Regions from separate parts of the Peribacillus sp. B65 genome, predicted to be linked through region 2. Evidence: riboswitches for the same ligand, from Rfam matches in the RefSeq annotation. Region 2 holds a riboswitch; each other region holds the start of a gene.
What was found. A riboswitch is a leader RNA that binds a small molecule or an ion and turns the genes downstream of it on or off. The one in region 2 is predicted to bind glycine.
Positions count from the first base shown of each region.

Region 1: it holds a riboswitch for glycine, as region 2 does, so the genes downstream of both, glyA (serine hydroxymethyltransferase) here and ACSR9O_RS19575 (amidohydrolase) in region 2, are expected to answer to the same signal.
Region 3: it holds a riboswitch for glycine, as region 2 does, so the genes downstream of both, ACSR9O_RS18060 (amino acid permease) here and ACSR9O_RS19575 (amidohydrolase) in region 2, are expected to answer to the same signal.

Region 1 covers NZ_CP195840.1:1,557,201-1,561,495, reverse strand. Annotated here, with positions in the region: gene gcvT (glycine cleavage system aminomethyltransferase GcvT) at 1-1,020, opposite strand, end outside; gene glyA (serine hydroxymethyltransferase) at 1,159-2,409, opposite strand; glycine riboswitch at 2,594-2,698, opposite strand; gene ACSR9O_RS07630 (amino acid permease) at 3,028-4,295, opposite strand, start outside.
Region 2 covers NZ_CP195840.1:4,011,270-4,015,564, reverse strand. Annotated here, with positions in the region: gene ACSR9O_RS19580 (DNA translocase FtsK) at 1-157, opposite strand, end outside; gene ACSR9O_RS19575 (amidohydrolase) at 576-1,763, opposite strand; glycine riboswitch at 1,989-2,091, opposite strand; gene ACSR9O_RS19570 (DUF1444 domain-containing protein) at 2,232-3,038, opposite strand; gene ACSR9O_RS19565 (thioredoxin family protein) at 3,089-3,400, opposite strand; gene ACSR9O_RS19560 (hypothetical protein) at 3,510-4,082, opposite strand; gene ACSR9O_RS19555 (YtoQ family protein) at 4,140-4,295, shown strand, end outside.
Region 3 covers NZ_CP195840.1:3,693,945-3,698,239, reverse strand. Annotated here, with positions in the region: gene ACSR9O_RS18070 (sodium:solute symporter family protein) at 1-446, opposite strand, end outside; gene ACSR9O_RS18065 (DUF3311 domain-containing protein) at 443-643, opposite strand; gene ACSR9O_RS18060 (amino acid permease) at 915-2,258, opposite strand; glycine riboswitch at 2,465-2,543, opposite strand; gene ACSR9O_RS18055 (amino acid permease) at 3,046-4,295, shown strand, end outside.

The DNA.
Region 1 (4,295 bases), 2.5 Mb from region 2:
ACCGGATGATACCAAGGCGAGACCTAAGCTTTTCTTCAAAGATGGTGATTGTGTTCCTGATGTAACAATACCTATTTCCGCTCCATCTTTAGAAATTACCTTGTAACCATGACGCGGAATCCCACGGCCTGTTACTTCAATTCCTACTAATTTTCGTTTTAATCCAGCTTCTTTTTGTTCTGTAAGAGCAGATTTTCCGATAAAGTCACTTTCTTTATTCGTCTTTACGACAAAGCCGATTCCTGCTTCAAGCGGGCTGATGTCTTTACTTAGTTCTTGGCCATAGAGTGCAAGACGTGCTTCAAGACGAAGCGTATCCCGTGCACCTAGTCCGCATGGTTTTAATCCACTCGTGGCTCCTGCTTCTAAGATCTTTTCCCAAAGTACTACCGCTTTGTCTGCGGATAAATAAATTTCAAATCCATTTTCTCCTGTGTAACCTGTACGGGATACAAGTACGTCGGTAATCCCAGAGATGTTGACATGCTGGGCGAATTTAAAAGAACCAATTTCTGATAAATCTATTTCCGTTAACTTTTGCAAAATGCTTTCTGCCTTAGGTCCTTGGATGGCAAGTTGAGCAATGTCTTCTGAAATATTCTGGAGCGCCATCTCTCCTTTTACTTGCTGCTTCATCCATTCGTAATCTTTCTCAATGTTTGCAGCATTAATGACAAGTAGATATTTTTCATTATCTAATTTATAAACTAATAAATCATCGACCGTTCCACCGTCTGGATAACACATTGCGGTATACTGTGCTTGATTGATGCCAAGCTTTGTTACATCGTTTGTAACAAGGTAGTTAATATAACTCTCGGCATCTTTCCCTTCCACAAGTACTTCTCCCATATGAGAAACATCAAAAAGTCCTGCTTGAGTTCGAACAGCCTCATGCTCTTCTAAAATGCTGGTAAATTGAACCGGCAGAGCCCAGCCACCAAAATTTATGACTTTTGCTCCGTATTTTTCATATACTTCAAAAAGCGGTGTTTGCTTTAATGCTGTTTCAATACCCATGGTTTACCCCCAATTATGATTTTCTGCAAAATAGTTCAACTGTTACTGGTTTCTTTATTGCCAGGAGACATATCTCGCTGTCATGGCCGTTGCTCAGGTTTTCTGCAAAGGCATAATTCCATTAAGCTGTCCCTTTCTTTACACAGTAATTGGCTGTTGAAATAACGGATAACCATCACAAATCCCTTTGGTCGTTTCTCTTGCTTCCTGAAGAACGTCTTTATTCCCTTTACTCTTTAGAACGGTTGCAATCACTTCACCAATTTTCACCATCTCTTCTTTCTTCATGCCTCGAGTTGTTAAAGCTGCTGTCCCCATTCGGATACCGCTCGTAACAAATGGCTTTTCAGGATCATAGGGAATCGTATTTTTATTAACGGTAATGCCTGCGTCTTCCAATAATTTCTCTGCTTCTTTTCCTGTTAAATTCCACGGACGCAAATCTAAAAGGACAATATGATTATCTGTTCCACCAGAAACAAGGGCTGCACCTTCATTTTTTAATGTTTCGCCAAGTGTTGTAGCATTTTCAATGACTTGTTTCGCATAATCTTTAAAGCTTGGTTGTAAAGCTTCGTTGAATGCAACTGCTTTTGCTGCAATGATATGCATAAGTGGACCGCCTTGAATTCCAGGGAATACGGATTTATTAATCGCTTTGATAATTACTTCATCGTTTGTTAAAATGATGCCCCCCCGAGGTCCTCTTAATGTTTTATGAGTTGTACTTGTCACAACATCCGCATATGGGATTGGGGATGGGTGAAGACCAGTAGCTACCAGACCGGCTATATGAGCCATATCCACCATAAGTTTTGCACCAACTTGATCGGCAATTTCTCTAAATCGTGCAAAATTAATCGTTCTTGGATAGGCACTGGTTCCTGCAATAATCAATTTAGGTTTTTCTTTCTTTGCGATAGCTTCCAACTCATCATAATCAATTAACTGAGTATCTTCTCTAACTCCATAGGACACAACTTCAAACCATTTTCCTGAAACGCTGACTGGGCTTCCATGAGTTAAGTGGCCACCATGTGAAAGGTCCATTCCCATCACCTTATCACCAGGCTGAAGCAGTGCGAAAAAAACTGCGAAATTGGCTTGTGCACCTGAGTGAGGCTGAACATTTGCATATTTGGCACCGAAAAGTTTTGTTAGCCGCTCAATAGCCGTTTGTTCTGCCACATCTACAAATTCACACCCACCATAATAGCGCTTTCCTGGATAACCTTCTGCATATTTATTTGTCATCACGCTTCCCATTGCCTCTAATACATCTGGGCTAACAAAGTTCTCTGATGCAATCAACTCCAGTGTTTGATGTTGACGTTGTCCTTCTTTTTCAATCGCTTCAAAAATGGTTAAATCATTTTGATGTAAACTCATTTAAATTTCCTCCTAGACATTTTTATTAATTCTGAATTTTCGTTTAATTACTAATTCCAATATGGTACTAGACACTAAATTTCTTGCCCGCTACAAGCCTGCTTTTCTATAAAACTGTTAAAAATAGTATGCTTTACAACCTTTTTTGCACGCAAAAAAGGACAGAAAAGGGTCGTAGCGTTCTCTACCCTTCTCTGTCCTTTTACCTGAGAGTTTAGCTCCATTTTTTAATAGAGCCTTTCCCCTTTGGTGGCGTATATGTTAATACGCGCTCTCCAGAGGTGCGTCCATTTGTGGTTCCATCTACCTGAGAGATTTGTTCCAAGGGTCTTTTTGGAACTTGCTCCTTCGGTGGCTTGTCGCTTTGCACTCTCCCACAACTGTCATCCGCTTATTCAATTTAGTACATTTAGAATAGTTGTTGAGCATAATTATGTCAAGCATTTTTGAAAGCGCTAACAATACTATTCTAAAATATTTATTTCGAATTATCATAAGATCAACCAGATATCTTTGTTTTTTTAAAACGGACAGATTTTTTACTCACCGAGTTGGAAAATATGGAGCGGCAACTATCTGGACAAACACCGCAAATAGAATCAAAGGATTTCTTGACTCTTAATTCCCCGCTATCTCTCTCTGATTCGCCTGATCCACCTTCGTTTTGCCCATCTTATAAATCGCAATCAGCATAATGAACCATACAGGTGTAACGAATAAGGCAACACGAGTGTCGTCCGCAAGTGCAAGAACCACAAGGACGAACGCTAGGAAAGCAAGGATCAAGTAATTGGAAATTGGATAAAGTGGTAATTTAAATTTGCTCTTTTTCACTAGATCTGGCCTTGTTTTACGGTATTTCAAATGACTGATGACTGTAATTCCCCAAATAAAGATGAAACATACTGTAGAAATACTTGTAATCAAGGTAAATACACCTTCAGGCATTAAATAGTTCAAAACAACGGAAATTAAAATGACAACAGTTGAAAAGAACAATGCATTGGAAGGTACTTTTCGGTCATTAAGTTTTGCAAACGGTACAGGTGCATTTTTATCTTTGGCAAGTGAATATACCATCCGGCTTGTACTGAAGATTGCGCTGTTACATGCCGAAGCAGCCGATGTTAGGACGACAAAATTAACGATACCAGCTGCACCAGCGATACCTACAGCCACAAATACTTGGACGAATGGGCTTTCCGTTGGGATGATTGCGTTCCACGGATAAACACTCATAATGACAATAAGTGCGCCAATGTAGAAAATTATAATCCGAATAGGAATATTATTGATCGCTTTGGGGATAACTTTTTCTGGATTTTCTGTTTCACCTGCTGTAAGTCCTACAAGTTCAATGCCCACAAACGCAAACACTACCATCTGGAATGAGAGGACAAAACCATTTATTCCATTTGGGAACATCCCTTCGTGTCTCCATAGATTCGTGAAACTTGCTGCGCCTGAATCAGTGGAAAAGCCTTTAATAATCATGAAAATACCGATAACAATTAGTGCTAGGATAGCGATGACCTTAATTAATGCGAACCAGAATTCCATTTCGCCAAAAAGTTTTACGGTTGCAAGATTCATAAATAGCAGAATGACTAGTGCAATTAATCCTGGCATCCATTGCGGTACGGAAGGAAACCAATACTGAGTATAAAGACCAACTGCCGTTAAGTCGGCCATTGCGATTGAAATCCAGCAAAACCAGTAGGTCCAGCCGGTTACAAATGCAGCCATATTACCTAAATAGTCTCTTACAAAGTCAACAAAGGAATGATAGTTCAAATTAGATAAGAGCAGTTCTCCAAGTGCGCGCATGATTAAGAAGCAAATGATGCCTGTAATCATGTAAGCAAATAGAATTGATGGCCCGGCTA
Region 2 (4,295 bases):
TGTAAACCTTTATTTCTTCTTCCTTTGACTTCGCAAGCTTTGAAAAATCCATTTTCCTTAATGTCTCTTCATCAAGCGGTTCATCTATAATAATCTCTTCAATTTCAATAATTTCCTCTGCTTGGAACCATTTTTTCATCTTATTTAGCCATTTCAAAACTATCACTCTTTCTACATCTGTAGTTATGTAACTAATTCTACCAGTTATTTTAAAAATATCGAGAAAATTTAAGCTAAATTGGGATTAGTATCTATTTTTTTATCGCACTCTTACTAACTTAACGTATTTCGCAGAACTCCTACCCTATTAAACCCCTTCTGGTATGAGTTTAAACCTGCACTTCGTGAAATAACATTAGCCCTTAGTCTACTATTTAAATAAAACACCGCTGTTAAATCGCGTTTACAAAGAGATTAAGTTTTCATGCGGCGCAAGAAGCAGACTGGTCAATTCATTGAAGCATCCTTCACGAAACCTCCGGTGGCATCCTGAAACCCATAAAACACCGTTCGTTAATACCGAACGGTGTTTTGTGGGTTTCCTCACTTTTTTGCAAACAAATATACCAATGGAACTATTCCCATTCATAAAAATCGCATACAACTTGGGCCACTGATTTGGATGCGATCAAAAGGGCATCTTCATCAATGTCGAATTTGGGATGGTGATTGAAATATGCCTTCTCCACCCCTTTTGGTTTACAGCCAATGTAAAAGAAGCAGCCAGGAATCTTTTCTGCATAATACGAAAAATCCTCTGAACCAGAGAAAACCGGAAATTCCATAACCTTTTTAATATCTTTGTCTTTCATGCTTTCCAGGCTATTTTTCACGAATCCAGTCAATTCAGGGTCATTATATAACGGAGGATAATCAGGCACATATGTTAGTTCGCACTGAACATCAAATTCCGTTTCTATCCCTTTAACGATGCGGTGGATTTCCCTATCGATCAGCTGTTGGGTCTCTGCTGTCATATAACGGACATCCCCTTCAATTTCTATACGATCTTTAATGACATTAAAGCTTCCTTTTCCATCGAAGGAGCCGATTGTGACCACGCCCATATCAAAAGGGTTCAAGCGGCGGCTGATCACGGTTTGTACGGCTGTCACGAAATGGGCGCCTGCCACAATGGCATCATTGGCCATATGCGGGGACGAACCATGGCCGCCTACACCCTTAATCGCCAGCTTGAAATAGGTCCGTCCAGCCATCGAATAGCCGCCGTGATACCCGACAACCCCTGCAGGATGGGACGGAAATAAATGGATTCCAAAAACGGCATCAAGTTCATCCAAAAACCCTGATTCCATAATGCTCTTTGCTCCACCTGGGGGTGTTTCTTCTGCATGTTGATGGATTATTTTAATCGTACCGGATAGGGAATCTTTAAGCTCATTGATGCAGTCTGCCAGAACCAATAAATAAGCGGTATGCCCATCATGTCCGCAGGCATGCATGACACCTTCATTTTTTGAACGGAACGGGACATCCGCTTCTTCTGTAATCGGCAACGCATCGAAATCCGCACGGAGACCTATCGTTTTCCCAGGTTTTCCGCCTTCGATCGTTACGATGATCCCTAATCCATTTCCTACATTCGTTTGAATCGACACATCCTTACCCTTATAAAAATCAATGATATATTGTGCCGTTTTTTCTTCTTTGAAGGATAGTTCCGGGTTCTCGTGTAAATGACGGCGGATTTGAACCATTTCCCCTTTACGGGCTTCCAGCATGTTCATTAATTTGCTTTTCACGTTCACGTTTATTCTCCCCCTTATTTCAAGTTGAGCATATTAGTAAGTTCCATGTTCGGTGCATGCCTTCCGATACAAAGTGCCAATTAAAAAAGGGCAGAGAAGGATTGCGTAAACTTACCGCTCCCCTTCTCTGTCCTTTTCACCTGAGAGTTTAGCTCCATTTTTGGTCATGGAGATTTCCCCTTTGGTGGCACACTGCTTCCTGCGCACTCTCCAGAGCTGCGTCCAGCTGCGGTTCCATTTACCTGAGAGATTTGCTCCAAGGGATCTTTTTGGAACTTGCTCCTTCGGTGGCTCAATGCTTGCACTCTCCCACAACATTCATCCGCTTGTTCTTTTTATATTCTCAAAATATTCCAATTATATTATCGCCGATTAAAAAATAAATATCAACTCTGAGTTATAAACTCTATTAAACTTTAAAAGGACCGCTGCCAGATGCTGACACGGTCCTTTTGTGATTCATTATTGTTCAGGCTTTTTGTTTTTACCCATAATGAAGATGGGCTCCAACTCATTTTCTTCGTAAAGGAATGATAGAGCCGTTATCGGAACATGACCGCTGGCAAAGAAGCTCATCGCCATTTGCGCAAGAATATCATAGCCCGTATCATTCTTCACATCGGCAATGATGATGACATCCTGATGGGGAATGGCCACAGCCATGGTTCCCTCGATCTTGTCCTTCATTTCCCGAAGCCATGATTCATTTAAAATCCTGCTGGCATCATATCCATCATTCGTGTTCAAAAAATAAAATGCATTACCTGCAACGATATCCGACTTCATTTCAGTGGTGAGGGAACGGGCATTGAATAGGGCAATTTCACGGATCCTGTCACCCTGCCAATTTTCCCGTTGAATCATCTTTTCATCTATAAGACGGTAGGTTTTCCCTAAATCAAGGGCATAAAAAACCCGGGTTTCAGCCGTATGCTCATCGAATAAAAACGGATTTCCTTCTTCGGATTCCATTGGAAAGGAGGTCGAGCGGATGACTGGGAAAATGAATTTCTCCTTGCCTTCCATACTGTGTTCTTCCCCCATCACATTCAGGGCCTCTTCCACGTAATAGGTAATTTCATCGATGGCCTTTTCCTGTACGTTTTCATAGTTAGCAAGCACAGGAGGCAACTCGATGGTGATCCCCTTCCCGGTCTTCACATTTTCCACCCGTAACGTATCTTGCTTGCTATCGAATTTGAATGAGCGATTCTCATCTTTTAAACGCTCCTTCAAGATATTTTTCAGCTTCGTGCTGTCCATTTTCATGACTGACCCTCCTCTTCATTGAAAAATCCCCAGCGAGAAGGGGAAATTGATTATAGTGATTGAATGAATTCCTCAATTTGTTCTTGCGTTTTGCGATCCTTGCTCACAAATCTGCCTAGCTCCTTGCCATTATCATACGCAATGAAACTTGGTATACCGAATACATCATTAGCCGCACACACATCGATGAATTCATCACGGTCCACATAAATGAATGTAAAGTCAGGAAATTTCGTTTCAATCTCCGGCATTATCGGTTCGATTACACGGCAATCTCCACACCATGTTGCTGAAAAAAGAAAGATATGTTTGCCTTCATTTTTAAATGCATCATATTGCTCTACTGTTTGTAATTTTTCCATTTGTATATTCCTCCTGCTCTAAATGACACCTTATTTTTTATAATCCCATCATACCAGAGTCTCCAGGAATCAACCATTAATACGGATCGGTTGAAAGTCACTGGTCCTCTTATTTCTGGGGCACGGATGAAACGATTTCCATCATTTGTTTTGCATCGGTTTTTAATTGGTCTTTATCCGTTTCGGTTGTCAGCTTCACTCCGCCGATCCCCACTGCAAGCTCATACTTTTCTTTCGGTATCTCTTTAATCGAAATAAAGCCGAATTTATCATCGGTTTGAAAAGAATGCAGTACTTCAAATTGATCCTCTTGTTCCTTTATGGCCAAATATAACACGGAGCTGTCTTCTTTTTCATTCGGATTGACAAATAATATATAAATCTTATCACCTTTTTGTAAAATCAAATTATTATCATGTTCTTCCACAACTTTAAAATCGTTTGGCAGATAGACCTGAATTAGGCCTGCCTCTTGATTGGGCTGTTTTTCATCGTCACGAAAAGCCACTTCAGCAGCCTTCATTGCCTTTTCGGTTTGTCTTTCGATACCTGAGCAGCCCACGATCAAACTGCTTATCAACAGGAAAACAAGAAAATTCTTATTCGATAAAGCCATCGTCATTCCTCCAGCCGTCTCTTTTACTACCATATGGATAATATTATCCTTATTTACGGAATTCATCCATTTTCTAAAAAACATGGTACAATGAAAGCAATTTTATTATCGAGGAGGAAAACAATGAAGTTAATCGTGTATCTTGCTGGGGAGATCCATTCAAATTGGAGAAGCGAGTTGAGAGATAAGGCCGCTGCACTGAAGCTTCCTTTAGAATTCGTCGGCCCGATGGAAAATCATGAACGCTCCGATAATATCGGTGAAGATATCCTCGGGGAA
Region 3 (4,295 bases), 320 kb from region 2:
GCTTCTGAGACAATGATCCCCAATCCTTTCAGCTGCACTACGATCACTGGAATCATCGACACCACACCGACAAGCGCAGCCAAAATTCCTAAACCGGGACTCTTATATTTGCTTACAAAGAAATCGGATTGAGACATCAGTTTATTTTCCTTGGCATATCTCCATATTTCCGGTAGGAGCCAATAGGATAATACGTAAGACAAAGTAATGTAAATTAGAACATATAGTGCGGGTGCGCCCTTGCCATAAGCCCAGCCGCTGCCGCCAAGGAAGGAGAAGGTCGTATAGATTTCCCCGGCCATCAGCAGAAAGACGAATATCGCACCAAAACCGCGTCCGCCAACCGTCCATTGCTCCAAGTCCATATCTTTTCCTTTTGAAGAGCGTATGCCTAAAAATATCGATAGAAGTAAAAATGCTAAAATGATTAAGAGAGCAATATTCATTCCTGGTCACCTTCCCGATTCCTGGGATCCAGCTTATACATGATGCCCAGTATGGCAGAGGTAAGGACCACCCACATAGCCATCCAGAACATATTGAAAGGCATCCCTAATACATATGGTTCTATTTTATTAACAAAAGGCAGAAATCCTAGTATGCCTATAAAAGGAACTAGAGTAAGAATATATATAATCTTCATAAACAAACCCCTCCGTTTTAATAAAGTGAAACGCCCACCAATGGGGTTTATTCTTCAATGCCACTGATGGATGGGTGAACCAAACCGGGATGAAAAATTCATTCATGACGGAAAAGGTCCGATAATATATATTAGCTTACACTATTTTGATATAAAATTTAATGCAGTTGCCTGATATATTTGAGCAACTGTGCGCAGACAGCCGAACAATGATATGTTCATAAAACAGATAAAGCCTTGAATTCATAGTGAGTTCAAGGCTTTATTTCCTTTAGCTATATTTTTTCCGAGAATTATATAGTATTACCAAAAGTATGAACCAGATTGGGGTCAAGAGCAGTGATAGTCGTGTAGCTTCAGCGAATAGCATAACAATAAGGATGAACAGGAATAATCCTAATATGGCGTAATTGACAAAGGGTGTAAAAGGAGCCTTGAAAGTCGATTTCGCTCTTAGGTCAGGCCTTGTTTTCGAATATTTGATATGGGAAATCAAGATAATGCTCCATACCCATATGAAACAGATGGCACTGATGGTCGTCACGACGGTAAATGCCTGTTCAGGTATCAGTTTGCTTAATAATGCCCCTATTGATACAACGATTGTGGATGTTAATAAGGCATTGCTCGGAACAGCCTGTTTATTTAATTTTTCCAGTTTAGCAGGTGCTTCGCCATTCCTGCTTAACGTATAAAGTATTCGGCTCGTTGAAAATAAACCGCTGTTGCATGCAGAAGCAGCGGATGTCAAAACGACGAAGTTGATGATCCCTGCAGCGACAGGAATGCCGATTAACGCAAAGACCTCTACAAATGGGCTGCTCGTGGCATCCAGTTGTGTCCATGGGTTGACGCAGAGAATGACGAATAGTGCACCAACATAGAAAAGTAAAATCCGGACAGGGATTTTATTGATGGCAGATGGAATGTTCTTTCTCGGGTTTGCCGTTTCTGCTGCGGAAACCCCGACCAATTCGACACCGACAAATGAGAAGACGACCAGCTGTAAAGATAATAGGAATCCAGAAATGCCATTAGGGAACATGCCCCCATGATTCCATAGGTTCGTTAGGGAAACCGTTCCGCTATTGGTATTGAAGCCGATGATCAAAAGGATGATCCCCACGACGATCAAGGCGATGATCGTGATTACTTTAATGATGGCAAACCAGAATTCCAATTCACCAAATAACTTAACGGTCAAAAGGTTCAATCCTAACAGAATGACTAGGCATATTAGAGCCGGAATCCATTGAGGGATATCGAACCAATATTGCATATAGACGCCGACAGCTATGATATCGGCCATTGCGGTCATGATCCAACAGAACCAATATGTCCACCCTGTCACGAAGCCGGCCCATGGACCGACATATTCGGTTGCAAATTCAGTGAATGATGTATACCCTGCATTGGATAAGAGCAATTCCCCTAGTGCCCTCATCACAAAAAACAAGGCAATCCCTATTATCAGATAGGAAAATAAAATGGAAGGTCCTGCTAATTGTATGGCTTTTCCGGAACCTAAAAATAATCCGGTGCCAATGGTTCCTCCTATTGCGATCAGTTGTACATGTCTATTTTTTAAATCTCTTTTTAATTCTTGTTTTGCCAATTCTTACGCCCCCGTCTTTTTATAGTCTTGGTAGTGAATGAATTTACCTGAATGGTCTTGGAGAGAGGGACTGATTTTTTCGTCCAGCTTGCCTTTCCCATTGGTTTTAAAGCTGTTGTTTTTAGTCCAACCACAAAATGGACAATAAAAAAAGAGATTGGATAATACCAATCTCTTAAAGGGTTCAGAATAACAATTTTATCATTCGTTACTCTTCTGTCCTTTTGCCTGAGATTGTGAATCCTTCGGCGCTGCACCTTGTACAGTCTCTCCAGAAGCTGCTCCTGCTATAGTGTCATCCATAGCATTCATCGCTTGCTTGTATGCGGTTGTGAATAAATGTTGTCAGTGATAATCTACCACTGCTGAATCATTCATTATGCTTATAAAATAATATTGGAATTCTATCATCTATTTTTCGGAAGGTCAACAAGTTTTTTTTGAAGTGAAAACGGCAATAGCTGTAGTTTTATAGTGGTCTTAATTTTTATTAAGGTACTTGAAAAATTTGTTTTTTGGATGATCATTATTATGAAATATTGAACATCATTTTTTTGAAATGATATTTTTAGATAAGGGGAATTGCCAAGATATATTTGGTAACTGTTTATTTCAAAAATACAATTGTATTTTTACAGAATATTTACTATTATAAGATAAGAAAACATAATTGAAGTGTTATTGATATTTTTTTCGATAAAGCATTTCTAACCGCAATAATTAATAGAGAGTCGTTCGTGTTAAGGATGGAAAAGCATTACCGATATTGCATCTGGGGGAGTTAAACATGTCGAACAAGGAATTAAAGAGAGGGCTGGAAGCACGTCACATTCAAATGATAGCTTTGGGCGGAACCATCGGTGTCGGGTTATTCATGGGATCGGCGAGCACGATCAAATGGACCGGGCCCTCTGTAATGCTTGCTTATGCCATCGCAGGTATTTTTATATTTTTCATCATGCGTTCCATGGGTGAGATGCTCTATTTAGAACCGACTACAGGTTCTTTTGCAACCTTTGCGAGCAGCTATATACATCCTTTGGCAGGTTATATGACTGCTTGGAGCAATTGGTTTCAATGGGTAATCGTCGGAATGTCCGAAATCATCGCGGTTGGGTTGTACATGCAATATTGGTTCCCGGATTTACCGGCTTGGATACCAGGTGTGGTCGCCATGATCATCTTGGGGGCGGCCAACCTCATTTCAGTTAAATCCTTCGGGGAATTTGAATTCTGGTTTGCGCTTATAAAAATCATAACGATCATATTGATGATCGTTGCCGGCCTAGGCCTTATCTTCTTTGGAATAGGGAATGGCGGGGATGCGATTGGATTATCGAATCTATGGGAAAATGGCGGCTTCTTTACGGGAGGCTGGACAGGATTCTTCTTTGCGCTTTCCCTTGTCGTGGCATCCTATCAAGGCGTTGAGCTTATCGGCATCACAGCCGGAGAAGCGAAAGATCCAAGGAAGACCGTAACAAAAGCTATCCAGTCAATCATATGGCGTATATTAATTTTCTATATTGGTGCCATATTTGTCATCGTGACAGTCTTCCCTTGGGATCAACTGGATGACTTAGGAAGCCCATTCGTTTCAACCTTTGCTAAAATAGGTATCACAGCAGCAGCAGGAATCATCAATTTTGTCGTAATCACAGCGGCAATGTCTGGATGCAACAGTGGGATATTCAGTGCAGGGCGTATGCTGTACACACTTGCATTGAATGGCCAAGCTCCAAAAGTCTTTGCTAAAGTATCTAAAAATGGAGTGCCGGCATACTGCACGATCGCTGTACTATTAGGATTGGGCATCGGGGTTATCCTGAATTACCTTGCACCGCCGCAATTATTCCTTTATGTGTACAGTGCGAGTGTATTACCCGGGATGATTCCATGGTTTGTCTTACTTATCAGTGAGCTTAAATTCAGAAAGGTAAATGCCGCTGAAATGGAGAAACATCCGTTCAAGATGCCGTTGGCCCCTTACAGTAACTATGCGACAATTGCCTTCTTACTGATGGTGCTGGTCGGTAT